4 regions of the Neobacillus sp. SM06 genome follow, and region 2 is predicted to be linked to each of the others. Evidence: riboswitches for the same ligand, from Rfam matches in the RefSeq annotation. Region 2 holds a riboswitch; each other region holds the start of a gene.

Region 1 (8,095 bases), on a different contig from region 2:
AGTAACTGTTCCGTTTGCGGCCATCCTTCTCATTGCTGCCTTTACTTTTTTGTGGAGCTTAACGATGAATGTCCGACTGATGGGGCCTGCCTATACGGTGGGTGGGGCTTTTTTTACCCTTGTGGCAGCAGCCGGAAACAACTGGCCGATACCGCTATTTCAACGGGACTTTCAAGCATTGGATGAAAAAATTTATCCTTCTGTGGCTGTTTTGCTAACCATCCTGCTGATTGCGGAAGGGGTTCTGATTTTAAAAAACGGCAGTTTCGGCACTTCGCCAAAACTGGTTCGCAGCAAGCGCGGCCAGCGAGTAGGGATTCATGAAGTAAAGCGCCTATGGCTTTTGCCGATTTTCATGCTTGTGCCAGGCGACGCTCTCCACCTGCCATTTCCATGGTGGCCGGTTTTCCACATGGGTGCAGAAAACTTCGGCCTTTTGCTTGTGCCATTTGCTGTCGGATTCCAGCAGCAAATCCAAGGTATGCTGCCAAAAGAGGCTATCAGCATGCTTGGCAAACGTATCATTGCTCTCGGGATTTTTACGACGCTTGCAGCAGCTGCCGGTTATTGGTATCCGCTTGCATCGATTGCTGCAGTCGCTTTGGCCATTATCGGCCGCGAACTGTTAACGCTGATTCAGCGTATTCAAGACGAAGGCCTGCCGTTTTATTTTTCGAAAAAAAATAATGGTTTACTGATTCTCGGAATTATACCTGGTTCACCTGCTGATAAAATGGCGCTTGAGGTTGGCGAACTCATTACGAAAGCGAATGGACACACTGTGCATGATCCAGTTGCCTTTTACGAGGCATTGCAAAAAAACCGTGCTCATTGCAAGTTGGAAGTGATCGATACAAATGGGGAGGTCCGCTTTGTCCAGCGGGCGCTTTACGAAGGCGACCACCATGAACTTGGCATTTTGTTCGTTCAGGACGAGAAAGATTATGGAGAGAAGATTGGGTAGTTTTTGTGATTATTCATAATTAGTTAGAATCATGTGGAAAATATAAAAAATAACGCCTTGAAGGTATTCTTTAAGGCGTTATTTTTATATAAGGGAATGGTGGTTGGTGACATGACTAAGAATCAAAAATTATTAATAACTCCAAAGCCATTTGCAGACGAAAGCTTGGCTGGATACTTATTGAGGTTAACTGTAGCAAATTTTTATGAAAAAGTTAGCCATATCTATCTTTTGTAATACTTGTAGGAAATTGTAAAATGGAGAAGTGAAAACGGAAATTTATTAAATTCATTTATTGATAATATGGAGAGATTAAGTGGACTCATAAGCTACTCTTTAGATGACTTGATAAGATTAATATTTACTTCCAATTATGTAAATTCTCCCTTTTGCCAGTACAGCAATAAACCGGTTCCAATTTTTAAATTTAATAGTCAAGTAATTGGCTGATGGTACCAGATCAATCCTATTTAAAGAAATTACAAATTTAACAAAATCAAATAAAAAACAAGGCTCTTTTTCTAAAAAAGCAGCCTTGTTTCCTGATTCCCCTAAATTATAATGGCAAATCTCTCTTTTTAAATGTCAAAATACTTATGATAAATGCAATGAGGCCAATGGCAAATAGAATAACACAGTCCTGTATGAGATTTCCTTTGCCCACTACAACTTCAGAAGGTTTATATAATGTAAAAAGAGTAAAATTTTTTAACCAGTCCACTTTGTCACTAATTTTTCTAATGAAATCCAAGCTAAAGAAACCAAAAATAATCATCCCTGAAATTCCAAGGCCCTTCTTTTCATCATTAGATAGGGACGAAACCAAAAATGAAATTCCTCCTAATGCAAAGAACAGGGCAAAAGCTGCTACATTCAACTGAATAAATCGCTCTACATGAAAAGAACTAGTGTCATCAGCAAAAATACGAACACCAACAATACCAAAAATGGTTGTAATAGCCGAAATTAAAAATAATCCTGTTATGAAAACACTTGCTTGTGTAAATGCAACCTTTCCTCTTGTCGTTGGAGTAGATAATAAATATGCCATCGATCCTTGGTTCACCAATTTCGCCATTAATTGTATAGGCACTGTGACACAAAAAATGGAAACGATTAAAGTAAATAATACTCCATAAAATTCACCTGACATAAACGATTCGAAGCTTCCGAAACCATTTTGCAAATTAAAAGCCTTAGTCATTCCAGCCGGCATTACTTTTAACAAATCGTTTAAGGGTTTGGCTGTTTTTTCCATACTTGGATAAATCCATACGACAATTAAGATATAAAAAGCAGCACCAATGGCGTAATTCATCACTCCTTTTATATTCACTTTCATCATCTGTTTATAGAGTGATAAATTCATTTTGAAGCCCCCATTCTATCATAATAATTCATAAAGATTTCCTCTAAGTTTTGTGTAAAGATATCAATGTTCCGTACGTGATATTTTGCGGTTTCTTCTATAAAAGCATCATAATTCCCTTGGATCGACACCCTCACTCGATTTCCTTCATAAGACTCAATTTGCAGATTAGATTTCAAGAACGCTTTCACATCTGATTGGTTTTGAAATGTCACTTCAAAGAGCTTTCTCTGCATGGATTGTAGCTCGTGTATATCCTTTACCGCAATGACCACTCCATCCTTAATAATTGCCGCCCGGTCACATGTCCTTTCAATTTCAGGGAAACTATGTGAAGACATTAAAAATGTTTTTCCTTTTGCCTTTTCTTCGAGGACAAGTTCAATAAATACTTTTTGCATTAACGGATCCAAACCAGATGTTGGCTCATCTAAAATAATGACTTCAGGGTCATGCATAAAGGCTGCCACGATTCCTACCTTTTGTTTCATTCCTTTTGACATCTTTCGAATGGGGGTGTTGACATCAAATTGAAATCGTTCAATTAATTCATCTCGTTTTGCGAAACCTTTTGCTCCTTGCATTTCTGTCATAAAGTCCAAAAAACTTTTTCCGGTCATTCCTTCAATAAAAGCAATTTCACCCGGCAAATAACCAATATATTTTTGTGCTTCTCCTTGTTTTGTCCATGTATCTAATCCATCAATTTTGACAAATCCACTCTCAGGTTTCATAAACCCCATGATATGGCGAATAGTCGTGGATTTTCCAGCCCCATTAGGTCCCAGAAAGCCGAAGACTTCCCCCTTCTTTATTGAAAAAGTAACATCAAAGATCCCTTTTCCATTTTTAAATTTTTTTGTTAAATGTTGAACCTCCAGCATTTTTCCACCTCCAAAATTATGAAATATTTATCTTTTCTTATTTCATAATTTATATTACGTTTGGGCATAACTATTGTCAATAGAATGATGAAATATCTTTGTGTTATAATTTCATTATTAATAAATTGCATGTAGGATGATGAAAATGAATGGTTTTGAAAGACGAGCCTTCCAAATAAAAGGAAATATTATCCAAACAACATTAGAAATGCTCAAAACATGGGATTCTAGTAAAATTCGAATAGCGGACATTGCCAAAACTGCTAATGTCTCTCAGGTTACCATTTACAATTATTTTGGAAATAAAGAAGCTTTGTTACGAGAGGCCGTAAAGAAATATATTGAAGACTCATTTAATGATTTTTTAGAAAATATGAACGGGGATTATACTTTTAAAGAAAAAATTGAATCCATCATCTTACAAGAAAGAGAATCCTCACTAAGCTCTTTAACTCCTTTTTTTATGCGGCTTGTTAAAGAAGATCAAGAAATCGCTCAATTTATGGAAAAAGAGTACAATGAGAGGATTCTCCCGGCCTTCCTTCAATTAATTGAAGAAGGGAGAAAAAATGGGAAAATTTCAGATAAGATTTCAAACGAAGGTCTTTTTGTTTTTATTAATTTCAGTATGAAGTATACCAATGAGCTTTACGATTCAATTCAGCAAACTGGGAACATGAATTTAATGAATGAAATGCTCCATATTTTTTTATACGGAATTTGTGGGAAAGAATAGGATCCTCAACTGAAATTGCGTTTTTGTGCTGTCTTATTATGTGCTTCTCAGGATTATACGGCTACGTCAATTGATGTATGGAATCATGGGGCAAAGGGGTCTATAAGAAGATTATCGAGCTGGATAAGATCGTCTATACTGATTACTTTTCGGATGCCGAAGGGAATTTGAATGATTCCATGCCGTCCACCGAAATCACATTGGATTTCATCGATTTGGGTGGAAAAACAAAGCTGATTAACCGTGCTGAATATGTTTCTGAAGAGGCTCTCAACACCGTCATGGACATGGGCATGCTGCAGGGAATCACTGAAACTTGGGATCGTTTGAGCGAGCTAGTGGAGTCGCTGAAGTAGATTTTCCGTAATGCTCTGCGCTCCGCATAACAGGAATAAAAAATAGGGTATGAGAACCATTGCGATTCTGTACCCTATTTTGTTCTGATATTTACTTGATTTTCTCCGCCAACTCTAAAATAATTCCCTCTGGGCCACGAACGTAACATAACTTATACCTTTCTTCATATTGCTGGATCTCACTAAAGATTTCCGTACCCCTCTTTTTCAATTTTTCAACAATGGCTTCAATATCTTCAACAGCAAAGCAAATATGTCGGATCCCCAGCGTATTTGCTAAAGGTTGCTGAATAACTTTTTCATCTGACGGCGAATAAAATTTGACTAGCTCTATCCATACTTGACCATCTGGCATCCCCAAGCCTACACATGCCGTTTTAACATCATTAAGCCCAACAATTCTGTCCAACTGTTCTCCAGCCAATTCCCATTCCGCCTGCACTTCAAGTCCTAACTCAAGAAAAAACGCTTTAGCCTCTAAAAGATCATTTACGTTTATACTCACATGATCGATTCTATTGATCTTCATTTCTCATACCTCCTATGTTCCTGTTATTTTAATACCGTTTCGTGTACGGTTTGTTTGAAATTCTAATTCGCTTAAAACAGGGAAATACCCTTCTTTTATAAATTCTTCCGATTGTATTTTTTCAGAAAGAAATTATAGTATAATGTGAAGAGAAGGAGGTGAATGGACATGCTCGAAAAAAGGCTTGACAGATTGGAAGAAATGTTAACCACGTTAATAACAATGGTAGGCAGTTTAAATCGTCAACAGCAGGAAATGAAAAGTGAATTGCAGGGTATGAAGGCTGAAATCAAGGATATGAAGACAGATCAGCAAGAAATGAAAAGAGAAATCCAGGATATGAAGGCTGACATCCAGGATATGAAGACTGACATCCAGGATATGAAGGCTGAAATCAAGGATATGAAGGCCGACTTCCAAGATATGAAGATAGATCAGCAAGAAATGAAGATTGACCTGCAAGAAATGAAATCGGATCTACAAGAGGTAAAAGATGAACAATTTATTTCACGTAATGAAAGTGAAAAACAATTTTCAGAAATGCAGAAAATGCTCACTTTTATGAAATGGGATCAAGACCATACTTGTGAAAAGACAGTGAAAAATGAAAGAGAACTGGCTCAAGTTAGAGGTCATCTTCAGCTTTGAACTAATTGATCGCATTTTTGGAGCGTTGATGGCCTTTGTTTTTTATGAAACAGAAAATTTAATTCCTGAAGAGTCCCCTGATGATGAGTGTTTGTTTTAGCCCTTAAAACTACTGTAACCTGCTTTTAAATAAAGAACTTCCCCCTGTGAATCCGACATCTGTACAATCTATTTCCCCATTCAGCAGACAACTTCCCATTGTATTTCAGAAAAGAACGGCAGACGATCTTATAAAAGATTGGCTAAATGAGCAAGCTGTGATTCCAAGTCTGTTATAATCATGAGCAAAGGGGAGTGATTTAGAATGGAATTGTTAATGGAGCAATACCAAAAAGGGTATTCAAAGCTTTTAAATGAAGTCGATGGCCTTTCCAAAGAACTGCTATTGTTTAAACCATCCGAAACTAGTTGGAGCATCACGGAAATTATTATTCATGTTTCAGATGCAGAGCTGGTACATATCCATCGGATGAAGGCGGTTTTGGCAGAAGAGAACCCGATTCTGACTGCCTTTGATCAAGAATTATGGACAGATCGCCTGCATTCCCAACAACTAGATCACCAATTGTATCTTCAGCTATTCAAATCGATGCGCGAAAGCTTTCTGCCAATTCTCCAGCAATTAACAGAACAAGATTATTTTCGGACTGGAACCCATACTGTTGCTGGCCCGCTTACATTTAAAGAGATTTTGGAACATTCTATTGAACATGTTGAAGGTCATATCGAGCAAATCAGACGGGTGAAAAAACGTTTTGAAGCACAAAACAAGCAGTAGCATTGGCAATCGAATCAAACTGAGGCGTATCTCGTGTCTCAGTTTCTTTGCGTTTAAACCAAACTACCAAACGATTGAGTCAAAAGTACTATTTATTCTTTCTTATGTTTTGACGATAAAAAAAGTAAATGAATACAAGGGTAAAACTTTGGAAACAAAGTGGCACAAAACTAAAGGGACTAAAGTCGGTCATACGATCGATCATGTCAGCCAGTTGCAGCAGCGGTTCTATCACATCCCTTACAAACTGTTGTAGGGGCTTTATTTTTGTGTTTTTCCCTAAGGAGGGACAGCAGAATCACGATCATGAATGACACCATTTTGAAATAGAAAGAAAGGAAACGATCGAATGAAGGTAAAAAATCAATTATTTCTTACGGTTTCTGTCTTATTTTTTATACCGAACAGTCTGTTCATTGCCTATATTGGCGTAAAAGATTTTACATGGGAACTCGGACTTGTTGTCCTATTTTCCCTTATATTTTTCATTTTAACTATTTTAAAGGTTAAAAAGGTACCTGTTGAAAATCTAATAGCAGTGACGGAAACAGCAGCAGCAAGTGAAGCCCCGTCTTTTTTGGAGGCAGAGACAAAAAAGAAATTTTCCGAACTTGTCTCTTCCTTAATTGCTTTTAAGCAAAACATGAGCAAACTGATGAATATATCAGAAGATGTATTAAAGGGTGCTAGGATCCAGTCGCAAAATGTTGAAAAAAGCACTGCTGCCATTACTGATATGTCTAGCGGTATTGAGCAAATTGCCGTAAGCGCCACAAAGGTCTCCCACTTGTCTAAAGTTTCTTCGGAAGAGGCACTAGAAGGCTTCAAGCGAATTGAAACGGTAATCGGGCAAATGGAATCAATCCATCAAAAAGTTGATCAATTATCCGAAACGATTATGGATTTATCGAGTCACTCAAGTGAAATTAGCCAAATTGTCAATACAATAACGGAGATTTCGGCAAATACCAATCTTTTGGCGTTAAATGCCGCAATTGAGGCAGCACGAGCAGGCGAACATGGAAAAGGATTTGCCGTTGTCGCCCATGAGGTGCGCAAACTTTCAGAAGAAGCAACCAATTCAACGAAGAAAATCACAAATATTGTTTCAGCCATTCAAGACAAGGTCTCCAAATCAGTACAACTTACAAAGGAAGGAAAAAAAGAAACCGAGAATGGGGCAAAGGCGGTAAATGAGGCTAAACACTCTTTTGAAGTGATTCAGCGGGAAATTAATCATGTCTCCCAGCAGATTCTTGATGTATCTGCGGCTGTTCAGCAGCTCTCAGCTGGATCACAGGAGATCAGTCGCTTGACTGAGTATACAGAAAAGGTTCAAATGGGCGGTGTCCAAAAAATCAATGAATTAACAAAAACCATTCAGCAACAGATAGAGGAAATGGCGATTCTGATTGAGAAGGCAAAGGAATGATCAGATAAAACGAAAGGGGAATGAATTCATGCAATATAGACCTTTTATCGACGCTGCACTCAAATCTCGATTTTATCAGGAAAAATTAGCAGGTCAGCATTTTGAAAATTGGCTGGGTATCCCGTTTACGACAAAAACGGAATTAAGAAATGCGGATGCTTATGATCTTATCGGCACAGCCATTGATCAAATCGCAACCTATCATGAGACAAGTGGAACAACCGGAACACCAACGCCAAGCTGGTTTACTCATAAGGATATTGAACAAGAGGTAAATGTCGTATTGAACTCAAGCCTCCAGCTTAATGAAAAAGACCTTGTGTTGAATCGGTTTCCGTTTGCCATGGCCATCCCTTCTTTTATCTTTTATTGGTCTGCGGCCAGAGTAGGAGCTGGTCA
Region 2 (8,095 bases):
ACAAGGCCCACTAAGCCCATGGCTGCTCCGCGTTTATTTTTGGGAAAAATCATTAAGAAAACAGTTTGCATTAACGGAAGCATCACACCGGCACCAGTGGATTGAATGACTCGACCTAAAAGAAGAATTTCAAAATTGGGCGCAACAGCGGCGATGAGTGTGCCAGCTGCAAAAATGCCCATCGCGGATAGAAATAACTGCCTTGTAGTAAAACGGGAGATTAAATATGCGCTAACAGGAATCATAATCCCATTTACCAGCATAAACACAGTCGTTAACCATTGAGCACTATTTGCGGTAATGTTCATTTCCGCCATTACTGGAGGGATCGCTGTAATCATCAGTGTTTGATTTAGAATCGCAATGAACGTTCCTGCCGACAGAAGCGAGACAATTGTAGACTGCTTATAACTTGAAGTTGTCATCCATCTATTCCCTCATCTCTCTTCAAAAATTTTTTACCCGAATGATGAATTACCTTAATTAAAATACACTATTTCGAACGAATTTGCTATTGTTTCGTTTTGCAGCACGAACTTATCCATAGTGTTGTTCAAGGGTGTTTTCTAGCATTTCGGGTATTCAAAAAAATGGTCAAAGATTAGCGGGAAGAGTTTTTGATTGTTTTATTGACTTTGGCAGGAGGAAAATGTTTCATCTCCCTTTGTGGTAAAATGGAGAAAATGCAGGTGGGAGATAAAAGCGGTGAGATAGGAATAAAACGGCAAAAGGCACAATTTCTGATTGTGCCTTAGAATGCTGCTCTATATATTGGTATTTTTACAAGAAGTGAAGGACGATTTTTATCCAACCGAAAAAGGCGATCCATAACGGCACGCTCAGCGATGTTCCCCAAAACATTCCAACCAGGAAATTCCCTTGCTTTTCCATGAGAATCACTCCTCGTAAAAAGTGCAAATATACACTAACTATTTCCTTTTTAGCCTGGTTCTAAACATTACGTGTAAGCGCTTACTTCATTTGGCTAATTGTAGCATGTTTGAAAGATGAAAAAGCAAGAAATTTGTCTACGGACAACCTAATTCTTTTTGACAAAAGCTGCATAAAGCGAAAAAGTGGCTTCTGCAAGTTACCGAATGGTTCTTTCGGTGCCCATTATCACGGGGAATTTTCAAAAAATGATTTTCATAATTGCTCGAAAGGATATAAATAGAATTGGGGAGAAATGTGATGGTAAAATGAAAAGTAGGTTAAACGATAATATAGATAAAGCGGAGAGTGAATGTGATGGCATGGAAAATAAATAGTTCGAACAATCAAAAAGTGGATCGATTCGGAATTACGATTGACAAGGTGATTCTTCCAAATGGAGAGGAAAAGACTTTTTCCTTTTTGGATTTTGCCAAAGGGGTCTGTGTACTACCCATAACGGAAAATAAAGACATTATTTGTCTTAAACAATACCGACATGCATTAAAAAGCTGGCAATGGGAGCTTCCTGCTGGCATGATTGATCATTCGGAAACTTCTCCGCTTGCGGTTGCAAAAAAAGAGCTCGAAGAAGAAACAGGGTATGTAGCCGAACATTGGCTCGAATTGGGCAGTTTTTTTCCATCTCCAGGCTCGACGACTGAGGAAATCTATTTGTTTGCGGCAGCGGGACTAAAAGCTTCGCAGCAAAAGTTAGAAAGCAGCGAGCAAATTGAGCTGCACTTTATTCCAATGGAAGAGCTGAAGGAAATGGTCGCAAAAGGCGAGTTCAAGCACGGCGCAGGGTTAGCCGCCATCTTGCGGTATAAGTTTTTGACGGATTAGAAAGCGACATGCTGCGATATTTGTCGGATGTTTATCAGTAAGGTGTGAAGATACCGGTAAAAAATAAAGCAAACCACTCGAAGCCGTCGCAAGTGCAAGAGTGGTTTGCCTAATGGTAGGTCGTATAGCAATGCTCCGGTTGTTTTCAAGATTGGGAGAGAGAGCTTTTCAGGAACCGATTCTATTTTTTTTACTAAAATTTTGTGTTCCCAGTCATCTCCAATGTCATACGTGTTTAAATTGTTTTTTTTCACTTGGTACCCAATCCTGCAACATTTCCTTGGCCTTTTTAGTCATCCTTGCCGCGGTTGTTTCCTTTTTTATCTTCTTTGTTTTTCTTGTTATTGTCATGTTCGCGCTCAACTTGTTTTTTTGCTTCTTCTGCTTTTTTCAAGTTTTCACTTTCCTCGGCCGCTGGTTGAACGGCAGGAGCTGGAGTCTGAGCTTGTGCCGGTGTTTGACTTTGGATAATAGAAGGGCTCTTTTCAACATCTGCTTCCACCCTTTTTGGCTGAACATTGGTTACTGTGGCTGGTTGTGCTGGGGCAGCCATTTTATTCTTTTCTGGTTGTCTTCCTTCTTGTTCGCTCGATTTATTTCGCTCATAACTAACAGGTTTAGGCTGATCAATCCCTTTGGTTTTTATCTCTTCGACATGGTTGTCCTTAGAATGGTCCTCTTCGGTCTTTACATCAGCTGTTTGATTAGCAGGTGTCGTTGTTGAAGCTTGCGGATGGTCTGCTCCGTCATTTGAAGCGGCTTGATCTTCTGTCTTCTGTTTTTGTTGAAGCTTTGCCAATCGTTTTGTCAGTTTTGCGTCTACATGTTCGATCGCTTTTTCAATATTTTTTGTAAGAGCCTCCTTTGCCTTTGGATTGTCCACTTTTTCAATAGCGGCTTGCAATGCTAGGATCGTTTGACCAAATTGCGTTTGAAGCTGTGATGGTAAGTCGGCCTTTTCTGCGGTTAGGCCACCACTTGATTGGCTAGTGCTAGCTGTTTGATCTCCGCTTGTTTGAGCAGGATCGGCCGTTTTCTCCTTTGTTGATGCGGTTGCTTTTTTAGCAGTATCGACTGCTTTTTGTTGTTCTTCAATGGCCTTCTGAATTGTTTGTTGCGCCAAATCTGTTTTCCCTTGCTTCATTAATTCATTCGCTTCGGCTAACCGTTCTTGGGCATATTGGGCAATTTGCTTCGCTTTGTCCGCGTCAGTAAAGGTAAACGCTAATTTAATATTTTCAGTTAATAATTTAAAAAAATAAAAGAAATCTCCTGGAAGTAGACTGGGTGTACTACTTGTGACTGTTGTTGAATCTGTTGGTGATAGATTCGTATTTGTAGACGTCTGAGTTGAATCTGCCGTTGTTTGGCTGGACGTAGGTTGCCCAGTCGTTGAACTGCTTTGATCTGGAGTGGAGGCTGCTGCAGTTCCAGAAGTTGTTGTGCTTTCAACAGTTGGAGTGGCTTGGTCGGTGGTGGTGGTTGTTCCTTCTGCAAAGGCACTTCCTCCCCAGAAGCTCAAACTTAATGCGATTGTTCCCGTGATTACAGCTCTTGCTGCTGCATTTCGAATCGTTTCTTTGAAATCCATTCACGTTTCCCCCTTGTTTCTTTTAAAAAAAAATAAAAAAACTTGCAAAAGGCTATTTGCAAGAATCGATCGTATCCCTAAAACGGACAGGATATCCCATTCTTTGCAACCCAGCCGTCATAGCAATTCACCTTAGACCTGTAGGCTTTGCGTCCTTACTTTTCAGTAAGTTTGCCTTTGAAAAAATAAGAATCTATTAAATTCGTTGTGTCTTTGCTGTTACTCCTACGATTCATATTTTTGCATTTTTTCGACAAAAAAACATCCGACTTTGGACCTGTTCATTCGGATAGTAAAAAAAGTCCCGATGCAGGATCTGGGACGTTTTTGTTGAAATTCTTTATAGGTTGCGTAAATCTGCAATCTCAGACACCTTCCGCATATTCAGCCGTTCCCACACATGTTTCAGCATCAAGCTGCTCAATTAGCTCAATAAACGGTTCGACGAATTGCGGATCAAATTGTTTGCCGGCACATGCACGTAATTCAATGATTGCTTCTTTAAATGTCTTGGTCTTTTGGTATGGCCGTTCGGTTGTCATGGCGTCAAAAGAGTCGATGACACACAAAATCCGCGATAGTTTTGGAATCGTTTTTCCTTTCAGGCCATACGGATAGCCATTCCCGTCAAAGCGCTCATGATGAAGTTCCACTAAAGGAATCAAATCCTCAAACTTTTTATTGGTTGAAATGATTTCTTTCCCCCAAGTAACATGCTTTTTCATGATTTCCCATTCATGGGGGTCCAGTTTTCCTTTTTTGTTAATGATATCTCGCGGGATTTCCAGTTTTCCAATGTCATGAATAAGCGCACCAAGAATAAGTGTTTTTCTTTCTTGCTCGGTCAGCTGCAACTTTTTTGAAAAATCAACGGCATATTGATACACACGTTTGCTGTGTCGGTATGTATAGACATCCTTTGATAAAAAGATTTTTAATTGCTGTTCCGCTTCCTCAAGATCTTTTTCAAGATTCAGTGATTTTTGCACGGAATAATCGGTTTGTTCATTAAATAGGTGCACTAAATTTTTTCCATGCTCTTTTGCCGAGTACATTGCTAGATCTGCTTTATGAATGAGGTCAGATATATTTAAGATGCCTTTTTCCCACTCGGCAATTCCGGCGGAAAAGGAAAAACAGCCATAAGGTAGACCTTCTACCCCATAGAAATAGGTGTCATTTGCTTTTTTTCGCAAATCATTTACAAAATGAAAGGCCTCATTTCGATTTGTATTCGGCATCAAGATGGTAAACTCTTCGCCACCATACCGGGCAACGATAAAATTTCTTTCATCAGCAATCTTTTTTAAAAGGTGGCCGAATTCTTTCAGCAATTGATCGCCCGGAATATGCCCGTAAAGATCATTGTATTTCTTAAAATCGTCGATATCCAAAAGCGCGAGACTAAGCGGATGACCCGTTTCATTTGCAAACTTTACATTTTTTTCAAGAAGTTCTTTAAAATAACCATGGTTGTTCAAATCAGTAAGGAAGTCTTTGTTAGCCTTTTCTGAAATTTCTTTAAATAGTTTGAAATGTTGTTTGAATGCAAAAGATAAAAGTATAGAAATACATATAAATAGAAAAAGTCCATACATCTTTTGTGAATTTATTAAAATTACAAGTACTTGAGAAAGCAACATAGTAACAATATAAGTAGAAATCGGTTCGATAATTAAACCTTTAACTATATAATTTAAGTTTCCTGAAGCTGACAATATAAAATAGACACCAATAAGAATAATATTTGTAGTAAAATAAATAATAAAAGAAAAAATAGTTGGGAACAGGTTCTTTATGGTAATTTCACCAATCACTCCGCCAGAAATTAAATAAACATAGTAGGCTGATGAAATCATTAGTGTGTACATACCAAAATTAAAAATATGTTTCCACCAAGCAGTTGTTCTAAGAATTAATGCAAAAATTATAGCAAATAGGAACAAAATAGCTAAAGTATCTTGTAAACCAAATAAAAAAAGAACTCCGAGAAATATAGATGAATCCATAGAAAAATGGTTACCCTTTGGTGGCAATTCAATCATAAAGTAGTTTAGCATTAAGATTGTACCGGCAACCAATAAAATAGTAACCAAATCGCCATAATGATAAAATCTAGGATTAATGAGACTTGCAAAGACAATTATTCCAGAAAGGGATACAAAAAAAAGATAAGAATGGGCTGGGGATTTAAAAAATTGCATTTTTCATCTCTCTCAATATTTAATTAAAGGAGAAGTTTTTCAGTAGACAAACTCCTCCTTTTTTAATTATAATAGTTTAAATCCAGAAGTTAAAGCAACAATAGCAGAAACGATAATAAGTGCATTAAACAATACATTTGTTAATTTGATTCCCTCAGCTTTCTTCACTTTTTTCACCTTCTTTAAATGGATTTTGATATCTTCACCTTTTTATCCCTTTGCATCGGTACCATTAAATGCTGGATAAAAAGGAAGATTCCGATGTTCATAATAATGTCGCCAATGCTAATGACTTGAGTGCGGGGATAGGGCTTTGTCAGTGGGATGATATCACCCAAAAAGCCAAGCTTCGTTGATTCCGTTAAGGCCTGATGCTTGGCATATAAAGAACCCTTCAGTGCTTCGAAATAGCTTGGATCCAGTATGGATGCAGCATGTTCTGATACAGGCATTCTCCCGCCGTTTAAAACCATGACAAAAAAATTCAAAAATACTCCAATCAATATCCACATAAAGCCGGTTTGTTTGCGATTCATAAACAAAAATAGTAAACCGGCAATGTATACAAGCATGTAAATAAACCCGCTGGCTCGTCCAAGAAACGAAAAACGGTTTTGAAAAAGAAACATGAGAATTTCGATGCCGAGCAATAAAGGAAAAATCCATCCCGCCTTTAAGTTTAAAGAGGATAACCCTTTTAAATTTCCCTTTCGAAAAAATCCGACAATCAAAGACAAAATCATGCCATCAAAAACCATTTTTCGTTACCACCTGTAGTTTAATAGATTACGAAGGTATTATATCCCTATGATTGAATATTTTTCTTATACCCCATCATTATAATAACTGAACAAGGGTTAAGATTTCAAGACAAACAGAGGACGCCAAAGTGATTTAAGTGCCTAGGTGATGATAGACTTGTAAGTTTTTTCATTGAATTGGGCCATGGAGTGTTTGGGTATTGAAAAATAAATATCGAATGAAAGAAGCTTTCAATTGAGCTGCGATGCGACCCTTTTTATAATATAAAAGAATCGATATACTTGGAGATTGTTTTATTGTGTGTATAGTAGAAAATGGATGTTTTGGTTATGAAAAATGGCAGAGTGGGTTATAACAAAGACCGTCATGCCGCGAAATGGTTGAAAAACCTGCAAAGTGTGTCATAAGAAGGAAAATTGAAAACCATTAAATAGGACTAGTGGAGAAAGGAGTGAACGAGGATGTCAATTTTGAAAAACGATTGGGCACCGCTGCTTGAAAGTGAATTTACCAAACCTTACTATCAGCGGCTGCAGGAAATTTTAAAAAAAGAGTACGCAACAACGGTTGTCTATCCCGATCAGTACGACATTTATAATGCCTTGCACTATACTTCTTTTCAAGACACAAAGGTTGTGATTATCGGGCAGGATCCTTATCATGGACCTGGGCAGGCACATGGATTAAGTTTTTCTGTAAAGCCAGGAGTAAAAGTGCCGCCGTCATTGCAGAACATTTTCAAGGAGCTTCAAGCAGATCTCGGCTGCCTGATTCCGGATAACGGCTATCTTGTTAAATGGGCGCAGCAGGGAGTGCTGCTAGTAAACGCCGTTTTAACTGTCCGTGCCGGTGAGCCCAATTCTCATAAAGATCTCGGCTGGGAGACATTTACGGATAAAGTGATCGAAGTGCTAAATCAACGTGAGAAACCGGTGGTGTTTATACTTTGGGGGAAATTTGCCCAGCAAAAGCAGCAGCTTATGACATCGCCGCAGCATTTCATCCTAAAATCCCCACATCCAAGCCCATTTTCCGCTAACCGCGGGTTTTTTGGCAGCAGGCCGTTCTCAAGAACAAACGCATTTTTGCGCCAAATCGGACAGAAGGAAATTGATTGGGAATTATAAGGGCATTCTGGATAGTGAGGAGTTCACGCCTTGTGATTTTAAAAGGAATGCGGTGCGAAAACAATTGAAGAAAGTTGGATGGCAATCCGGGATGAGCAGAGCGTTTCGAGGAAGCAATTCATCCCAATCACGATTCGTTAAAAAGGAATAGGCGAAAGGGGGGGCGAGTCAGTGCTTTACGTCATTAAATTTATCTATGGCTTTCTTTTACCGCCGGGAATCTTTATTCTCATTCTCTTCGTTGCAGGCATATGGTTCTTTTTCCGCCAGAAAAAAGGGACAGGCAGTTTTTTGCTGATTGTTTCACTTGGCCTCTATCTATTTTCAGCCGAAATCACCGGCGAACTTCTGCTTCATTCTTTGGAAAAAATGTACCAGCCGCCGAAATCGATCAAAGGTGATGTAATTGTGGTGCTGGGCGGCGGGGCAACAGGAGATACAGCAGACATTGATGGTGCGGGGCAATTGAGTGGCCATAGTGCGAACCGCATTTTAACAGCTGCCAGAATGTATAAAAAAACCCGCCTGCCCATCATCATTTCAGGTGGATCCGTTTTCAAAGATTCAGGTAATGAAGCGGAAATTGCCAAGCGGCAGCTTGTTAGCTTAGGCATACCTCGGGAAAAAATTTTACT
Region 3 (8,095 bases), on a different contig from region 2:
GCCGGTTTCACCTTGATTTTAAGCCTCTTTCCAAGGAATCACCTGAACTTCCAGTAGTGGATTTGTCAAAGATTTACGCATCTCCACATACATTGGGGTTGATTCTAACTTACCATGTCAACTATGGCCTTTCAGCTCGTAAAACAGCTGCCATTATGCAGGATGTCCATGGTGTATCCATTTCACATCAAACGATTTTGAACTACGAAAACAGCGTCGCTCTTTTGCTTAAGCCATATATTGATCATTACCCTTACGAGCTTTCCGATCAATTTTGTGGCGATGAAACCTATATTCGAGTGAATGGTCACTGGCATTACTTATTTTTCTTTTTCGATGCGGTGAAGAAAATCATCCTTTCTTATCCGGTCTCACCGAATCGAGATACGGTTTCCGCTATTCGTGCAATGGATGATGTCTTATTGAAGATGAAAGAGATTCCAAAAGATTTAACCTTTGTGGTAGACGGAAATCCGATCTATCTGCTAGCCCAACATTTCTTCGCACAGCACGGCATTTCCTTTGATGTGAAGCAAGTGATTGGGCTGACAAACGACGATCCTGTTTCGACGGAATACAGACCTCTTAAGCAAATTATCGAGAGACTTAACCGCACTTTTAAGGGCAACTATCGTTCCACTCATGGCTTTGGGTCGGAACATGGTTCAGTTTCTTTTGTCACGTTGTTTGTGGCGTACTTTAATTTCCTTCGTCCACATGCAAGTTTAGAGGGCAAAGTCCCGGTAGTGAATCCAGAACTATCAGGGCTTCCTACAATGCCCGCGCGATGGACAAAGTTAATGGAATTAGCTCAACGCTGGATTATCCAGCAGCGGTCTACCTAACTTTTTGTTTAGCAGAGCCCTTGAATAAAACTAGCATCCGGCGAAGCGAACTCTTGACAAACCGAACTAGCCAATGGTTTAAAATGGAAAAACCAAGGGCTATTTAGCATGCCTTCTTTTTGTCCCCGTCGCCCTTGGTAAAGTAAACGCAAACCATTGGCGTGTTTGTCAAGAGCGGTTGCGGGGGCATACCCGCCCAGTAAATGGAAGAAATATTAAATCGCTAGGTAGTTTTCATAGAACTTTTGACACTACCTCTATAAATTCTTCGCTATTTATGCATATTCCGTTGAAAGTGCATCCATTCATACGCTCTTTTATATTAGCGCTATTTGATCAATTTATCAAAACAGTTTGCAAAGCTCGTTCCGTAAACAGAAAGAATTACGCAATTGCATGGAACTTTCTCTATTCTTTTGATAAAATGACTTTATATCTATACAGATAGGTGTGTGAAGCTCCATGATCGGTGATCGTGTAAAAAAACTTCGTTTGGAAAAAAAAATGTCTATATCAGAACTATATAAATGGAATTAAAGGATTTTAAGAAAATTTGTCCAATTCTTATAGGTAAATAAAACCTTTAGGAAGGCGGACACATAATGAAAATCCTTCAAAATGAAAACATGGATTCAATTCAGGAAGTTAAAGCTTGTATGCATGGTTTAAGGGATCTACGGATGTTTAAACGTTATCAGGCTATCCTCATGCATTTAAAAGGACGGACTTATGTAGAAATCGCTGACCTTTTAGAATGTACGGAGCAAACTATATATAACTATGTTCGAGCCTATAAAACTAACGGTTTGGAGGGATTAGTTCCCGGACAATCTCCCGGACGCCCTTGTCAACTAACAGAGGAACAAGAAAAGGAACTCTATCAGTTAATTGTTGAAAAAAAGCCAGCTGCTGTTGGATTTCCCGCAGAAATGAATTGGACTTCATTTCTTGTTCGCGATTGGATTAAGCAAACATTTGACATTGTTTATACGGACCGGGGTGTAAGGAGATTGTTGACTCGTTTGGGATTTAGTTACACAAAACCAACGTATACCCTAGCAAAGGCTGACCCCGAGAAACAGGAAGCGTTCAAACAAGAATTTGAAACGATTAAAAAAAATGATGAATGACGAAATTGATCGAATTCTGTTTCAAGATGAATCCATGATCAGGGACTACCAAGCTTTAGCCAATACATGGTTTCCTAAAGGGCAACAAAAAGTGATACCTACTTATGGAAAACATCACGGGGTTAAATTAATTGGTACCCTCGATTACGAAACAGGCGAAGTGTTTGTCACAGAAGAAGAACACTATGATGCTCAAGTTTTCCTATCTTTTCTTGAAAAAGTTGTAGTCAGATACAAGGGTGAGAAGATTGTAATGATACTGGATAATGCTAGAATCCACCACTCGAAACTGATTCAACCTTTTCTCGAAGCCCATAAAGATCATCTGCAACTTGTTTTTCTCCCACCATACAGCCCAGAGTTAAACCTAATTGAAGGACTGTGGGGATGGTTAAAAAAATCAATTATTTATAATGTTTTTTATAAAACGGTAGAAGAAATTAGAGTGGCTGTCCAGACATTCATTACACAAATCAATAAAGACCCTATGAAAATCGTTAATCGTCTATGTCTTAAGCTTTAACTATTGACTCAATTACACCTTTAGCCAGATTGCCAGGATCGGATTGAGCAATAAATAGCCTAAAACGATATTCGACAAACTCCGATGATTGCAGGTATATTGTGCTTAAATTTTGTAGAATATTGTCATTAATCTAGGAAATCGTTACAGAACCAAATTGTTTAGTTCCATATATATAGCTGATCAAGCTGGAGTGGCCAAGTCGTATTTAAGTTCGCTTGAACGAAATCTTCAACGGAATCCTTCCATTCAATTTCTTGAAAAAATTGCAAGCGTCCTCAATGTACCTGTTGACCATTTAATACATGAGCAAGAAAATCAAGAAGAATTGGATAACGACTGGATGAATCTCGTGAAAGAAGCAATGAACTCTGGTATTTCCAAAGAACAATTCAAGGAATTTCTTGAATTTAACAAGTGGAGGATCAATCAGCAAAACGACAATTAAGAAGCAAATCCGTTTCGATTGTAGTTTTTTCTAAAAAGTGTATTTTTGTTCCATTTTTCCATTAAACAACATTTTCGATCCGTTTACCTCTTCCATTTTGTCAAGATATGCTGAATATCGATGCAATTTGTAGCAAAAAAAAATTCCAAATAGACAAAAAAGAACACTCTGATTCGAACGAACTAGGTATAATCTACCTATGAGTGTAATAAAGTAAATTAGTCCTAAAAATAGAGAGCAAATTTTGGGGGAAATACAGAAAAAGGCAAACCTGTTGAAAGACAGGGACGCAAAGCTGCGGGTCTAAGGCGGAAATTTCATTTGCTATGATTGCCGGGTTGCCTGGAATACGATCGGTACTTGTATTTTAGGGGGGAGAATGTGATCAAAACAAAGGAACTTGCTGAAGAAATTGACCGGGATTGGATGGCACTAATGATCGAAGCAAAAAAAATGGGGATTTCAAAAGAAATTGTTCGTGAATTTCTGAACCAGAATGATATAAGAGAAGCAATTTGTAAGAATCCGTCAACTACATAAGATCAAACAGAAATGGTAGAAAGTACTCGTCGCCGAGTACTTTCTTTTTTTACGAGAATAATTCACGTTCTTGGGAGTATCAAAATTTCAACCCTTCGATTTTTCGCCCTGCCCTCTGGCGTGTCATTGGATGCGACCGGCTGGTACTCCCCAAAACCTTTTGCGCTGAACCAACGCGGATCCAGTTTGTCATTATGCAAAACGATCTTCATAAAGTTCACTGCGCGCATCACACTCAGTTCCCAGTTGGACTCAAATTTGGAGTTTCGAATTGGTACATTGTCCGTGTGACCACTGATAATAATATTTCTTGGCGGATTCATCACAAGCAAATTGGAAATTTCACCAGCGGTTTTCAGGTCAATGCTGCGGACTTCCGCACTTCCAGAATCAAACAGAACATTATCGCGAATCGTCACAAGCAAACCTTCACTTGTTAACGACGTTTGCAGCTTATTTGCTAACTGGTTTGCTGTGATGTACTGATTCACTTTCACTTGCAGCTCTTTCAGTTCTTTTTGATCCTCTTGCATCGCTTTTTGCTTTTCCTGCTCTTGTTTTAATTTTTGCGGATCTTCAGCCATATATTGATTTTTTTGTAAATCTTTTTTTCGCACATCCGGGGCGTCCGAGCTGCCTTGCGGAATAGTAGTTTGATAATTCAATAAACCTGTTTCCCCAGTGAACATTTCGTTAAAGGCTTTTGATAAAAGCTGGAATTTTTGCGCATCAACGGAACTCATGGCAAAGAGAACAATGAATAATGCCAAGATCAGTGTTAACAAATCTGAGTACGGCAAGAGCCAAGCTTCACTCATTTCTTCCTCTTCATGCTTTTTCTTGCGACGTTTACTCATCACGACCCACAACACTTTCTTCCAGAATCTTCTTCCGTTCTCCTGCTGGCAAATACGATGCGAGCTTTTGCTCAATCACCCTTGGTGCCTCGCCTTCCAAAATGGATAAAATTCCTTCAATCATCATCTGTTTTACTTTTACTTCCTGCTTTGATTTACGTTTTAATTTATTGGCAAACGGATGCCACAATACATATCCAGTGAAAATCCCGAGTAATGTAGCAACAAATGCAGCCGAAATAGCACGTCCGAGTTCAACAGTATCGTTCATATTGCTGAGCGCGGCAATCAACCCAAGTACGGCGCCCAATACCCCGAGTGTCGGGGCATAGGTTCCAGCTTGGGAGAAAATTGCGGCACCGGATTGATGGCGCTCTTCCATCGCCTCAATTTCCTCAGAAAGCACATCCCGTATGTAATCAGCGCTCTGCCCATCAACTGCAAGCGACAGCCCATTTTTTAAAAAAGGATCGTCCACTTCGCTCGTTTTCGCTTCAAGGGCGAGCAGTCCTTCTTTTCGTGCTAGCTGGGCCCAATCGGAAAACAGGCGGATCAATTCCGCTTGATTGACCGCCTTTTGTTCTTTAAACACAACGCCAAAAAGTTTTGGCACTTTTTTAATTTCACTTGTTGGAAAAGCAATGGTTACCGAAGCAATGGTTCCGGCAATGATAATCAGAAATGCCGCAGGGTTCGCCAAGGCGACCAAGCTGACCCCTTTTAATACCATTCCTACGCCAATTGCCACAAAGCCAATAATCAAACCTATAATTGTCGTTAAATCCATTTATCTCTCACCTGCATCGATCGTATTCGCTTCGAATTTTTCTTTCTTAAAAAAACATCCTCTTTCTCTTTATTTCGACAAGATTCACTGAATCTTAATAGCTTATAAGAATTTTCATTAAAGATGCAGGAGGAAGTTGTTGATCTTTTATGCCAATCGGAAATCCTCCTAAGATTCTGAGTTGCCTCGAGCAGCAGGAGCGTTTTCATTTAAAAGCTGAATAAACGTTTCGGTTGCCTTTTTATTTCGCCCAAAGGATGAAAATATGTAGGAAAATTTCCGGATAAATACTTCGTCTTTAATTGGAATGATCGAAAGATGATGATTTTCGACTTCTCGTGAAATGGCATACTCCGAAAGCAGGGACAGCCCCATATTTCGGATCACAGCTTCCTTTACCCCGTGGGTGCTGCTAATCGAAATCATGTTCTTTGCCTTCAACGCATGGGAACGAAGAACATGTTCCAAAAAGACCCTTGTTCCCGACCCTTTTTCCCTTGAAATCCACACTTGGTCCTGGAGCTGTTCAACTGCCATTTCTTTTAGCGAAAGCGGATGATGGTGTGATGCAACAATTTTCAACTCATCTTTCATAAACGGATATACAGCTAGACTTTTTTCATTGCACTGCCCTTCAATTAAACCAATATCGACGTGAAACAGCTTTACGTGTTCGATAATTTCATCCGTATTTCCAATAATCACTTCGAGCCTGATCCCTGGGTATTGCTTGCAAAGTTTTTCCAAAAGACCAGGAAGAACGTATTCCCCGATCGTAAAGCTTGCGCCGATCTTGAGTTCAAGTTCAATCGAGTGGTGATGGTCGGCAATCTCTTCCTTGGCTGTGTCATAGATTTGCAGGATCTGCTTTGCTCGTTCATACAACAATTCACCAGTGGAAGTAAGTTGAAGCTGCTTTGGGGAGCGGACAAAAAGCGATGTATCAAATTCCTTTTCCAAATTTTGAATGTGAACACTGACACTTGGCTGGGAAATTAGCCGTTTTTCCGCTGCTTTTGTAAAATTTCCCTCCTCAACGACTGCGACAAACGTCCGTAAGGCATCATAATACATTTAATTGTCTCCTATCATTAAAATTATTAATATTTTACATCAATAATATGTATTTCACTAATACTCTATCATACGCTACAGTTAACTTACAGAGAAATGGAGGGGAAAAATGGTGGAACAACAACAACAAATACTCGCCAAATCACAATCCAATATACTGCCTTTTATCAAAGGCATGTTACTGACACTTATCATTGCGCTTGTGGCAAAGGCTTTGGCAGGACTTCCGATTTTATCGATTATGGGGCAATTGGTTCTTGCTATTTTGCTTGGTATGATTTTCAGTGCGGCATTTACGTATCCTGTCTCCTACAGTGCAGGAATTGCTTTTTCAAATAAAAAATTGCTGCGGCTTGGCATTATTCTTTTAGGCATGCGGCTCAATTTAGCCGATATTTATCACGCGGGCTCGAAAGTGTTTTTCATTGCGGTTATTAATATCATCTTCACATTGATTATCGTATATAGCATCAGCAAATGGTTTGGGGTGGAAAAAAATCTTGGCATTTTGACTGCCTGCGGAACGGCGATTTGCGGCGCAGCCGCCGTTGTGGCCATTGCCCCGCAGATTAAAGCAAATGAACAGGATACAGCAATCGGCGCTGCAACAGTTGCCGTTTTGGGTACCATTTTCACCCTGGTTTATACTTTTTTGTATCCGATCTTGAATTTAACGGCAAAAGGATATGGCGTCTTTACAGGTTCTACCTTGCATGAAATTGCCCATGTCATCGCGGCAGCAGCTCCCGGCGGCGCGGAAGCAGTTGATTTAGCGGTGATCGTCAAATTAACGAGGGTTGCCTTATTGGTGCCTGTTGCGATTATCATCGGCTTCATCGCTGAAAGGGGAAAGGAAAAATCGGAAAAACGCAAAAAATCGTTCTCTTCCTTGCCCATTCCATGGTTTATCTTTGGCTTTCTTGCTGTCAGCGGCATCAATACGCTTGGAATTGTGCCATCATCCGTTGCCCAAACGATTGTGACCATCTCCTACTTGCTAATTGCAATGGCTATGGCCGGTCTTGGCTTAAACGTAAACTTGCAAGCCTTTCGCCGCTTTGGATTCAAGTCGTTTTTGGCCGGATTAGCCGGATCCGTGCTTTTATCGGCCTTGGGATATGCACTTGTGTTTGCATTTCATTTAAATTAATGGATAAAACAAATCGGCTCTCTCGTAAAAAGGAAAGAGCCGATTTTTGTATTTCTCCTTACATTTTCAATGGACTTCTAAGGCTGAGGCATTGTTTTTTAAAGTGTGCCCTTAAAATTGGCATTCAAACTGCTTGGAATATAGCTGAGCATACACTCCGTCCCGTGCAAGCAGCGATTCGTGTGTTCCTTGTTCTGCGATGCCGTTTTTGGTTAAAACAATAATTCTTCCGGCATTGCGTATCGTCGATAGCCGATGGGCAATCACAATCGTTGTGCGCCCTTTTGCCAAAACTTCCAATGACTGCTTGACATAGTTTTCACTTTCATTATCTAGAGCGCTTGTCGCCTCATCAAACAATAGAATGGGCGGGTTTTTCAAGAAAACACGAGCAATGCTCAGCCGCTGTTTTTGACCTCCGGACAGTTTAACGCCTCTCTGCCCGATCTCGGAATGATAGCCATTCGGCAAACTCATGATAAATTCATGGGCATTCGCATGCTTGGCGGCAGCTATCACTTCCTCTTCTGTTGCAGACGGCTTTCCGTAGCGAATGTTCTCCATTACGGTTCCTGAAAATAGATACACATCCTGCTGTACCATTCCAATATTTTTTCTCAGCGACTGTAAGTCATGATCGCGGACGTTGATTCCGTCCAAGAGCACTTCCCCTTCAGTTGCCTCGTAAAAACGAGGAATGAGTGAACACAATGTTGTTTTTCCGACTCCAGATTGGCCCAC
Region 4 (8,095 bases), on a different contig from region 2:
GAGAGCATCGATGTGACGAAAGAGGCGCAAATGGTTTTGTCGTGCATGATTCGCATGGGGCAGCGCTTTGGCAAGCAGCTCATCGCCCAAGTATTAACCGGTTCGAAAAATAAAAAGATTACTGATCTATCCTTTGACAAACTGTCAACCTATGGGATCATGCGCGAAAAGAGTGCAAAAGAAGTGTCCGATTTTATCGAATTTTTGATATCACAGGAACTGATCGCTGTTCAGCATGGAACCTATCCGACATTGGTGGTTTCGGTAAAGGGAAAAGAGGTACTGCTGGGGCAGCAAAAAGTTTACAGAAGGGAAGCGGTTGTAAGCAGGCAAGTGGCCCGCCATGATCCATTGTTTGAAGCGCTTAGAACCCTTCGCAAACAGCTGGCGGACAGCGAAAAAGTACCGCCATTTGTGATTTTTTCCGATTCGGCGTTAAAAGATATGGTGGCAAAACGGCCGCAGACGAACGAAGCATTCCTAGCAGTCAATGGTGTCGGCGAGCATAAACTAAAAAAATACGGTGAAGCGTTTCTGGCTGCAATTGGAAATTTCCTTGCTGGAAATCTTGGGCAAGAGCCGGAAATGGCTGCAGAAACGCCTGTTAAAAAGGCTGCAACGAAGCCGGTGGCAAACTCACATTTAGAAACATTTAAACTTTATCAGGAAGGACTGTCGCTTGAAGAAATTGCCGCAAAACGGGAGCTTTCGCTGGTAACAATTGAAAATCATCTGTTGCTTTGTGCCGAACAGGGGCTTGGTGTTGATTTAGACGGGATGATCCCGAATAAGTTTGTGCCCTTGTTGGAGCAGGCCGTTGCCGAAGCGGGTGCAGAGAAGTTAAAGCCGATCAAAGAACGGCTTCCGGATGAAGTTAGCTATTTTATGATCAAAGCTTATTTACTATTGCGAAAAAAAGTTGCCGTAAACTGATGTTTGTCTTTCATTCCATGAAACGGAAATTTATACTGAAAGTAAAGGTTTTCAAAACAAAGGAGGATGTTGGGAATGAGAGTATTAGTTGTTGGTGCCGGAGCAGTGGGCGGTTATTTTGGCGGCCGTCTGTCCGAAAAAGGGGTAGATGTGACCTTTCTTGTTCGTGAAAGAAGAAGAAAACAGTTGGAAGAGCAAGGACTCCAGATTAACAGTGTCCATGGCGATGCTTCATTCCGGCCAAAAACCATTGTCGCTGGTGAAGAAGCGGAACCGTTCGATCTGATTTTGCTTTCCACAAAGGCATACCATTTGCAAAATGCGATAGCCGACTTTCGTCCATATGTATCAGAGAGGACAGCGATCATGCCGCTGCTCAATGGAATTTTGCATTTCGGGATCTTGGCAGAAGAGTTTGGTGAAGAAAAGGTGCTTGGCGGTCTTTGTTTTATTGAAGCAACACTTGGAGAAAAGGGTGAAATCATCCAGACGAGCCCAATTCACGATCTCGTCTTCGGTGAGCGTTCCGGAGAAAAATCGGAGCGGATTTTAAAAATCGCTGAAAGCTTTAGTGGCGCCAATGCAAATTTCCGTTTAAGTGACAATATCAATCGTGATTTATGGCAAAAGTACTTGTTTATTTCGACGATGTCTGGTATCACAACATTAATGCGCGCCCCGATCGGCCCGATTCGCGAACAGCCGAACGGCCGGGAAACGGTACAGCACTTGTTGCATGAAATTATCACCGTGATGAAAGCCGTCGATGCACCGCTTGTTGACCATGTGGCAGAAGCCTTAATGAAGCAAATTGACGGGCTAGGATTTGAAATGAAATCGTCGATGCAACGAGATATGGAAAAACAGCTGCCAGTTGAAGCGGATCACCTGCATGGGTTCCTGTTCCAAATCGCGAGAAAAGAACAAATTGCCACACCAGTACTCGAAGCCGTCTACGCTAATTTGAAAATCTATCAGCAACTGCTTGGATAGAAAAAAATCCGGGAAAGGCAAGCATTTTCAACAAATCGTTTCAATCATAATTGAATTCCCATTGTGATTGAACAATGACAAAGCGCTTTAAAATAGAAGTTTAAGCGTTTTGGAAAACGAAATAAAATGAGGATAAAATCTCAAGGGATTTGAAGAATTTTTTGTAGTTTTACAAAAAACAGCAAATAAACCTTACTAAGTAGGGATTGAGTTTTTATACGATAAGTAGATCTTCCTTGCTTAGTAAGGAAATGGTTCATCGGAAGTTGCCGAAAATTATCCAATTCTAGAAGTAGCAATGAACGAAGAAAAGCGACTACAATGAATTCGAAATTTTTAAATATTGACGATGGTTTTATAAATGGAGAAACTACTAAAGCAAATTAAGAAAAGAGCGCCAAAACTGTATGAGGAAATCTTTCTATAGTCTCCTCCCCCCAATCGTTTCCACCTTCAAACTTTCAACACATTTTGACAAAATTCTACCACTTTCCCCTTTTTTTATAAGAAAATTTAGTATATACTAAGAAGCAAGTAATTTTTACTAGAGTTTTAGCAGTAGTTCCCTTTTTTATAGGGAATCAGCATTTTTTGTGAAAAAAGTCCGGGTGCCGATGAGCCTAGAAAATTAAATAGCTACGAACAGGCAAACCCATTGAAAAATGGGGGCGCAAAACTATAGGGTCTAACGGTGAAAACGCACCCATGACAGCCAGCTGCCGAATAGCACGATCAAGAGAGAGAAGTGACTATTCCATTGGATGAAGGGATAGTCTTTTTTTGGCTAATCAGAATTTATATGGATAAATTCTGAACGCATAAATTCAACTACGCCTCTGTCTTCGTCCAAAGGACTCGCCAGTCGGCGAGTTTTCATTTATTATTTCAGCTGGATTAAAATAGGTAAAAAAGGGGTCTAATCATGAGCGGTCATCTGAGAGATTTATTTTACTATCAAACTTTAAATACTACTCTTACGCATGTATTTGAAATTTTGAGTAAAACAATCGCAGTGAATACGTTTGTTCTAACAGCCGATGAGAACGGTGATGGTACCGTAATAAAAGCATTTAATCGTGGGCAAACCCTCCTATCCGAAGGGAGCCGGCTCGTGGGGGCTGCTGATGTCGAAAAGCCGGATCCGCTGCTTACATTGCTACGCAGCGGACATTTTACTGAGGTTCCGATTGTGTTAAAAACTGGAGTGGTATTTGGCAGGCTGTTGGCGATTCATTCACAGCCATTTGAATTTAGCGGGTATGACCACTCTGTTCTGCAAACAGCCGGTCATTTAATTGCCCAAACCATTGATCTTGAAAACTTAACCATTAAAGACACCTTAACCTCAAACTATATAAATGGAATTAAAGGATTTTAAGAAAATTTGTCCAATTCTTATAGGTAAATAAAACCTTTAGGAAGGCGGACACATAATGAAAATCCTTCAAAATGAAAACATGGATTCAATTCAGGAAGTTAAAGCTTGTATGCATGGTTTAAGGGATCTACGGATGTTTAAACGTTATCAGGCTATCCTCATGCATTTAAAAGGACGGACTTATGTAGAAATCGCTGACCTTTTAGAATGTACGGAGCAAACTATATATAACTATGTTCGAGCCTATAAAACTAACGGTTTGGAGGGATTAGTTCCCGGACAATCTCCCGGACGCCCTTGTCAACTAACAGAGGAACAAGAAAAGGAACTCTATCAGTTAATTGTTGAAAAAAAGCCAGCTGCTGTTGGATTTCCCGCAGAAATGAATTGGACTTCATTTCTTGTTCGCGATTGGATTAAGCAAACATTTGACATTGTTTATACGGACCGGGGTGTAAGGAGATTGTTGACTCGTTTGGGATTTAGTTACACAAAACCAACGTATACCCTAGCAAAGGCTGACCCCGAGAAACAGGAAGCGTTCAAACAAGAATTTGAAACGATTAAAAAAAATGATGAATGACGAAATTGATCGAATTCTGTTTCAAGATGAATCCATGATCAGGGACTACCAAGCTTTAGCCAATACATGGTTTCCTAAAGGGCAACAAAAAGTGATACCTACTTATGGAAAACATCACGGGGTTAAATTAATTGGTACCCTCGATTACGAAACAGGCGAAGTGTTTGTCACAGAAGAAGAACACTATGATGCTCAAGTTTTCCTATCTTTTCTTGAAAAAGTTGTAGTCAGATACAAGGGTGAGAAGATTGTAATGATACTGGATAATGCTAGAATCCACCACTCGAAACTGATTCAACCTTTTCTCGAAGCCCATAAAGATCATCTGCAACTTGTTTTTCTCCCACCATACAGCCCAGAGTTAAACCTAATTGAAGGACTGTGGGGATGGTTAAAAAAATCAATTATTTATAATGTTTTTTATAAAACGGTAGAAGAAATTAGAGTGGCTGTCCAGACATTCATTACACAAATCAATAAAGACCCTATGAAAATCGTTAATCGTCTATGTCTTAAGCTTTAACTATTGACTCAATTACACCTTTAGCCAGATTGCCAGGATCGGATTGAGCAATAAATAGCCTAAAACGATATTCGACAAACTCCGATGATTGCAGGTATATTGTGCTTAAATTTTGTAGAATATTGTCATTAATCTAGGAAATCGTTACAGAACCAAATTGTTTAGTTCCATATATATATAATCGGTCTTTCATTCAAAATTATTTTCAGTACGATCAGGTGAAATCAGCGAACTTAGCGTTTATTTTTCTTGATTTGGACAATTTTAAATCGATCAACGACACATTTGGCCATGATTACGGCGATCTTTTGCTAAAAGAAATGGCGAAAAGAATCGAAAGCTGCATCGGTCCGGATGATCTTTTGGCACGAATAGGCGGCGATGAATTTATTGTTCTGCATCAACATGCACACAGTGGGAACCGTTCTGAATCAAAAAAACTGGCAAGGGAAATACTGGACAAAATCTCGGAACCAGTGACCCTTAACAAGCTGAATATCAAGATGACAGGGAGCATTGGCATTAGTTTCTATCCGGAAAATGGAAAGAATATGAATGAACTGTTGAAACAAGCGGATATCTCGATGTACGCGGTCAAGGATCAAGGGAAAAATGGGGTTCAATTTTTCCAAAAAGAAATGGAATCTACTTCTATTAACCGCTTTATTATGGAAAATTTCTTGCATACTGCACTGGAAAAAAATGAATTGGAAGTGTATTATCAACCAATTTTTCATCTGAAAACGAATCAATTGGTTTGCTATGAAGCTCTTTTGCGCTGGCACCATCCAGAGCTTGGCATGGTATCTCCCGCGGAGTTTATTCCGATTGCAGAAGAAACAGGGTTGATCATCCCGATTGGTCATTGGGTGCTGAAGACGGTCTGTGAGCAAGGGCAGTCATGGCGAGAGAAAGGACTGCCGGCCAGATTTTCGGTGAACCTTTCAGCCAAGCAATTTGAGGATCGAACGCTGGTAAAAAGAATTCAGACGATCTTGACCGAAACCAATTTCCCTCCTGAACAGCTCCAGTTTGAAATAACAGAGAGCATGCTAATGAAAGATGTACAATATGCCAGCAAAATTTTGCGGCAAATCGAAGCATTGGGCATTGAAGTCGGCATTGATGACTTTGGCACCGGTTATTCTTCATTAACGTATTTAAACGAGCTGCCAATCAGCTTTTTGAAAATGGATAAGTCGTTTACACTGAATCTTTATAAAGATCAGCAAACGATAAAGATTGCGAAAGCCATTATCAATCTAGCGCAAACACTGAACATCAAATCGGTCGCTGAAGGAATTGAAGAGGCGGAGCACCTCCGTTTTCTTTTGGATCACCGTTCGGATTACGGGCAAGGCTTCTTATTGGGAAAACCAATGACCGCGAACGAAGCAGAGGCCTTTACGGTAGAAAAAAAGGTAAGCCGTTGCTGAAAAGTCGGCTTCCCTTTATTAATTGAATTATTACAATTGGTTAACACTTGCTTTACAAAAAAAGTTTATGCTTATGATAGAGGTTAAGGGGGAGGGGGGCGTCAGATGCTGGAGTTGATAACAAGGCTTATTATTTTGACAACCTATTGTACGCTTTTTCCGTAAATCGAGGGTGCCGATTCAATGTCATTCTTGAATGGTTCATTTTTTAAACCGAATGGTTCACGAGCTCCGGGTGGCGGTGGCTTGCTGTGTAAAGGATCACGCCGCTAATCAGTAGCAAGAGACTTGTGCTGACAAAAACAGCTGAGAAACCGAGATAACCCGAAATAAACCCGCCAAGCATCGGACCAAAGATATTACCAAAGAATCGAAGGCTCGTATTGTAGCCGATGACTTCTCCTTGCATCGCAATCGGAGCTTCCTGGCGAAGGAAGGCGATTTGAACAGGCGTAATGCCTCCAAGTGAAATTCCGAGCACAAAGCGGATGAGCACAAGCTGCCACAGACTCGTCACAATCGCACCAGGCAAATAGACCGATCCCGCCACAAACAGCAATATAATCAAAACCTTCACATATCCATGCAAATCCGCTATTTTCCCCCAGCTTCTTGACATGAACAGGTTGCCAAGCCCGGCGGCCGAAAAAGCGATTCCCGAATAGAAGGCAATGTTTTCTTTTCCATGTAATTCACTCACATACAGTGATAAAATCGGCTGGATGCTAAAATGGGCAATTTGAATCAGCGCCGAGATAAATAAAACCGTTAATAAGACGGGATTGCGCGTAAGGTGGCGGATAACTTCCTTACTCGTATAAATGGATTTCGTTTCTTTGTTATCGGCAATTTTGTATTCCTTTGTTGCCAAAACAAGCAGTCCTGAAATAAGAATGGAGAGCGATGTCCATTTAAACGTTGTGCTGTAGCCGACTGAATCGGCGATGATCCCGCCAAGAATGGGGCCAAGCAAAGCCCCGGTAATCGTTCCCGTTTGCAATGTTCCGAGTACGCGGCCAGCCATGTGTTTTGGCGTTTGCGTTGAAATATACGCTTGGGACATGGAAATAAAGCCGGCAAAAAACCCCATAAAAAAGCGCAGAATAAACAATTGCCAGACGGAATGAACAAACCCCATGAAAAAGACCGACAACGTCATCCCAAAAGCCGAAAAAAGAAGGATCTTTTTGCGCCCATGGCGATCGCCCACTTTTCCCCAAATCGGTGAAAAAATAAATGCGGATACAAAGGTAACCCCAAACGTGATCCCTGACCAGTGCTGAACATATTTTTCTGAAAACTTTCCAAATGATTCAATGTACAATGAAAGAAACGGCAAAACCATTGTCATGCTACCATTAATAAAAAAATTGGCAAACCACATAATCACTAAATTTCGTCTTGCGTTCGCCTGTTGATCCATTCTGAACACTTCTTTCCCCAAAAAGTATTTCGTCATCCTAAATATTATCACAACCAAATAAATTAGAAAATTGATAAATAACAATTTTATTAAATTGGAAAAAATGAAACATTCCCTTCCGCATGGCTTTTTCCCCTTCTTGAACAATTACTGCTTTCTCCGATTTGCTACCACCTACTTTATTAATTCCCATTCAGAATCTCTGTTTATGTTAGATTATATAACAGTCAAAATTATTAAAATATTATAAATATATTGACCTTTCAGAATAAAATAATTAAACTAGCAATATAAAGTAACGGAAGGGAGGAATAGTTTGTTACATTCAAAAATGGGGGAAGATCAGATTTATCAAGTTTTAAGAAGCGCTATTTTTAATGCAGAGCTTACACCGGGCACACAATTAGTTGAATCCTCTCTTGCTGACGCATTTGGTGTGAGTCGAACTCCAATTCGGTCGGTGCTATCTCGACTGAAGTATGAATCGTTAGTCCGACTTATACCAAATAAGGGAGCATTCGTTTATTGCCCGACTCCTAAAGAAGCAGAAGAGATCTTTTTTGTAAGGCAAATATTAGAACCAGAAGCTACATATCTAGCAGCACTTAAGGCGAATTCATCCGATCTTAAAAAGATGGAGATCTACTTGGATCAAGAGAAACATTACTATCAACAGAATCAGCCTCAACTTGCCCTTCATGCGATTCAGTCCTTTCATATGGTAATAATCGAAGCTTGCAAGAATGCGTATCTAATTCAATATTTAAAAGAAGTTCTTTCCTTAACCCATATCATTCAAACCTTCTATGATGTGGCAGAAACCAAT

Evidence for each region. A riboswitch is a leader RNA that binds a small molecule or an ion and turns the genes downstream of it on or off. The one in region 2 is predicted to bind cyclic di-GMP.
Region 1: another riboswitch for cyclic di-GMP. It lies ahead of ACQYAD_RS00325 (methyl-accepting chemotaxis protein); the one in region 2 lies ahead of ACQYAD_RS18375 (DUF5667 domain-containing protein).
Region 3: another riboswitch for cyclic di-GMP. It lies ahead of ACQYAD_RS01765 (anti-repressor SinI family protein); the one in region 2 lies ahead of ACQYAD_RS18375 (DUF5667 domain-containing protein).
Region 4: another riboswitch for cyclic di-GMP. It lies ahead of ACQYAD_RS02100 (hypothetical protein); the one in region 2 lies ahead of ACQYAD_RS18375 (DUF5667 domain-containing protein).

The regions. Positions count from the first base shown of each region.
Region 1 is NZ_JBNWEO010000005.1:21,099-29,193, forward strand. Features, by position in the region: gene ACQYAD_RS00285 (PDZ domain-containing protein) at 1-964, shown strand, start outside; gene ACQYAD_RS00290 (ABC transporter permease subunit) at 1,521-2,333, opposite strand; gene ACQYAD_RS00295 (ABC transporter ATP-binding protein) at 2,330-3,217, opposite strand; gene ACQYAD_RS00300 (TetR/AcrR family transcriptional regulator) at 3,363-3,953, shown strand; partial or broken gene ACQYAD_RS00305 (SRPBCC family protein) at 4,031-4,309, shown strand; gene ACQYAD_RS00310 (VOC family protein) at 4,401-4,838, opposite strand; gene ACQYAD_RS00315 (hypothetical protein) at 5,007-5,486, shown strand; gene ACQYAD_RS00320 (DinB family protein) at 5,791-6,264, shown strand; cyclic di-GMP riboswitch class I at 6,394-6,486, shown strand; gene ACQYAD_RS00325 (methyl-accepting chemotaxis protein) at 6,614-7,696, shown strand; gene ACQYAD_RS00330 (phenylacetate--CoA ligase family protein) at 7,725-8,095, shown strand, end outside.
Region 2 is NZ_JBNWEO010000022.1:23,010-31,104, forward strand. Features, by position in the region: gene ACQYAD_RS18365 (DHA2 family efflux MFS transporter permease subunit) at 1-425, opposite strand, end outside; gene ACQYAD_RS18370 (NUDIX hydrolase) at 1,249-1,776, shown strand; gene ACQYAD_RS18375 (DUF5667 domain-containing protein) at 2,066-3,367, opposite strand; cyclic di-GMP riboswitch class I at 3,469-3,553, opposite strand; gene ACQYAD_RS18380 (bifunctional diguanylate cyclase/phosphohydrolase) at 3,733-5,571, opposite strand; gene ACQYAD_RS18385 (DUF5317 domain-containing protein) at 5,754-6,329, opposite strand; gene ACQYAD_RS18390 (uracil-DNA glycosylase) at 6,795-7,460, shown strand; gene ACQYAD_RS18395 (YdcF family protein) at 7,632-8,095, shown strand, end outside.
Region 3 is NZ_JBNWEO010000007.1:126,358-134,452, forward strand. Features, by position in the region: gene ACQYAD_RS01750 (IS6 family transposase) at 1-845, shown strand, start outside; one part of gene ACQYAD_RS01755 (IS630 family transposase) at 1,472-1,944, shown strand; one part of gene ACQYAD_RS01755 (IS630 family transposase) at 1,943-2,498, shown strand; gene ACQYAD_RS01760 (helix-turn-helix domain-containing protein) at 2,620-2,946, shown strand; cyclic di-GMP riboswitch class I at 3,201-3,292, shown strand; gene ACQYAD_RS01765 (anti-repressor SinI family protein) at 3,328-3,486, shown strand; gene motB (flagellar motor protein MotB) at 3,549-4,343, opposite strand; gene motA (flagellar motor stator protein MotA) at 4,336-5,130, opposite strand; gene ACQYAD_RS01780 (LysR substrate-binding domain-containing protein) at 5,299-6,204, opposite strand; gene ACQYAD_RS01785 (YeiH family protein) at 6,314-7,354, shown strand; gene ACQYAD_RS01790 (ABC transporter ATP-binding protein) at 7,466-8,095, opposite strand, start outside.
Region 4 is NZ_JBNWEO010000007.1:193,365-201,459, reverse strand. Features, by position in the region: gene recQ (DNA helicase RecQ) at 1-933, shown strand, start outside; gene panE (2-dehydropantoate 2-reductase) at 1,009-1,926, shown strand; cyclic di-GMP riboswitch class I at 2,562-2,650, shown strand; gene ACQYAD_RS02100 (hypothetical protein) at 2,849-3,304, shown strand; one part of gene ACQYAD_RS02095 (IS630 family transposase) at 3,384-3,856, shown strand; one part of gene ACQYAD_RS02095 (IS630 family transposase) at 3,855-4,410, shown strand; gene ACQYAD_RS02090 (putative bifunctional diguanylate cyclase/phosphodiesterase) at 4,551-5,846, shown strand; gene ACQYAD_RS02085 (MFS transporter) at 6,055-7,269, opposite strand; gene ACQYAD_RS02080 (GntR family transcriptional regulator) at 7,586-8,095, shown strand, end outside.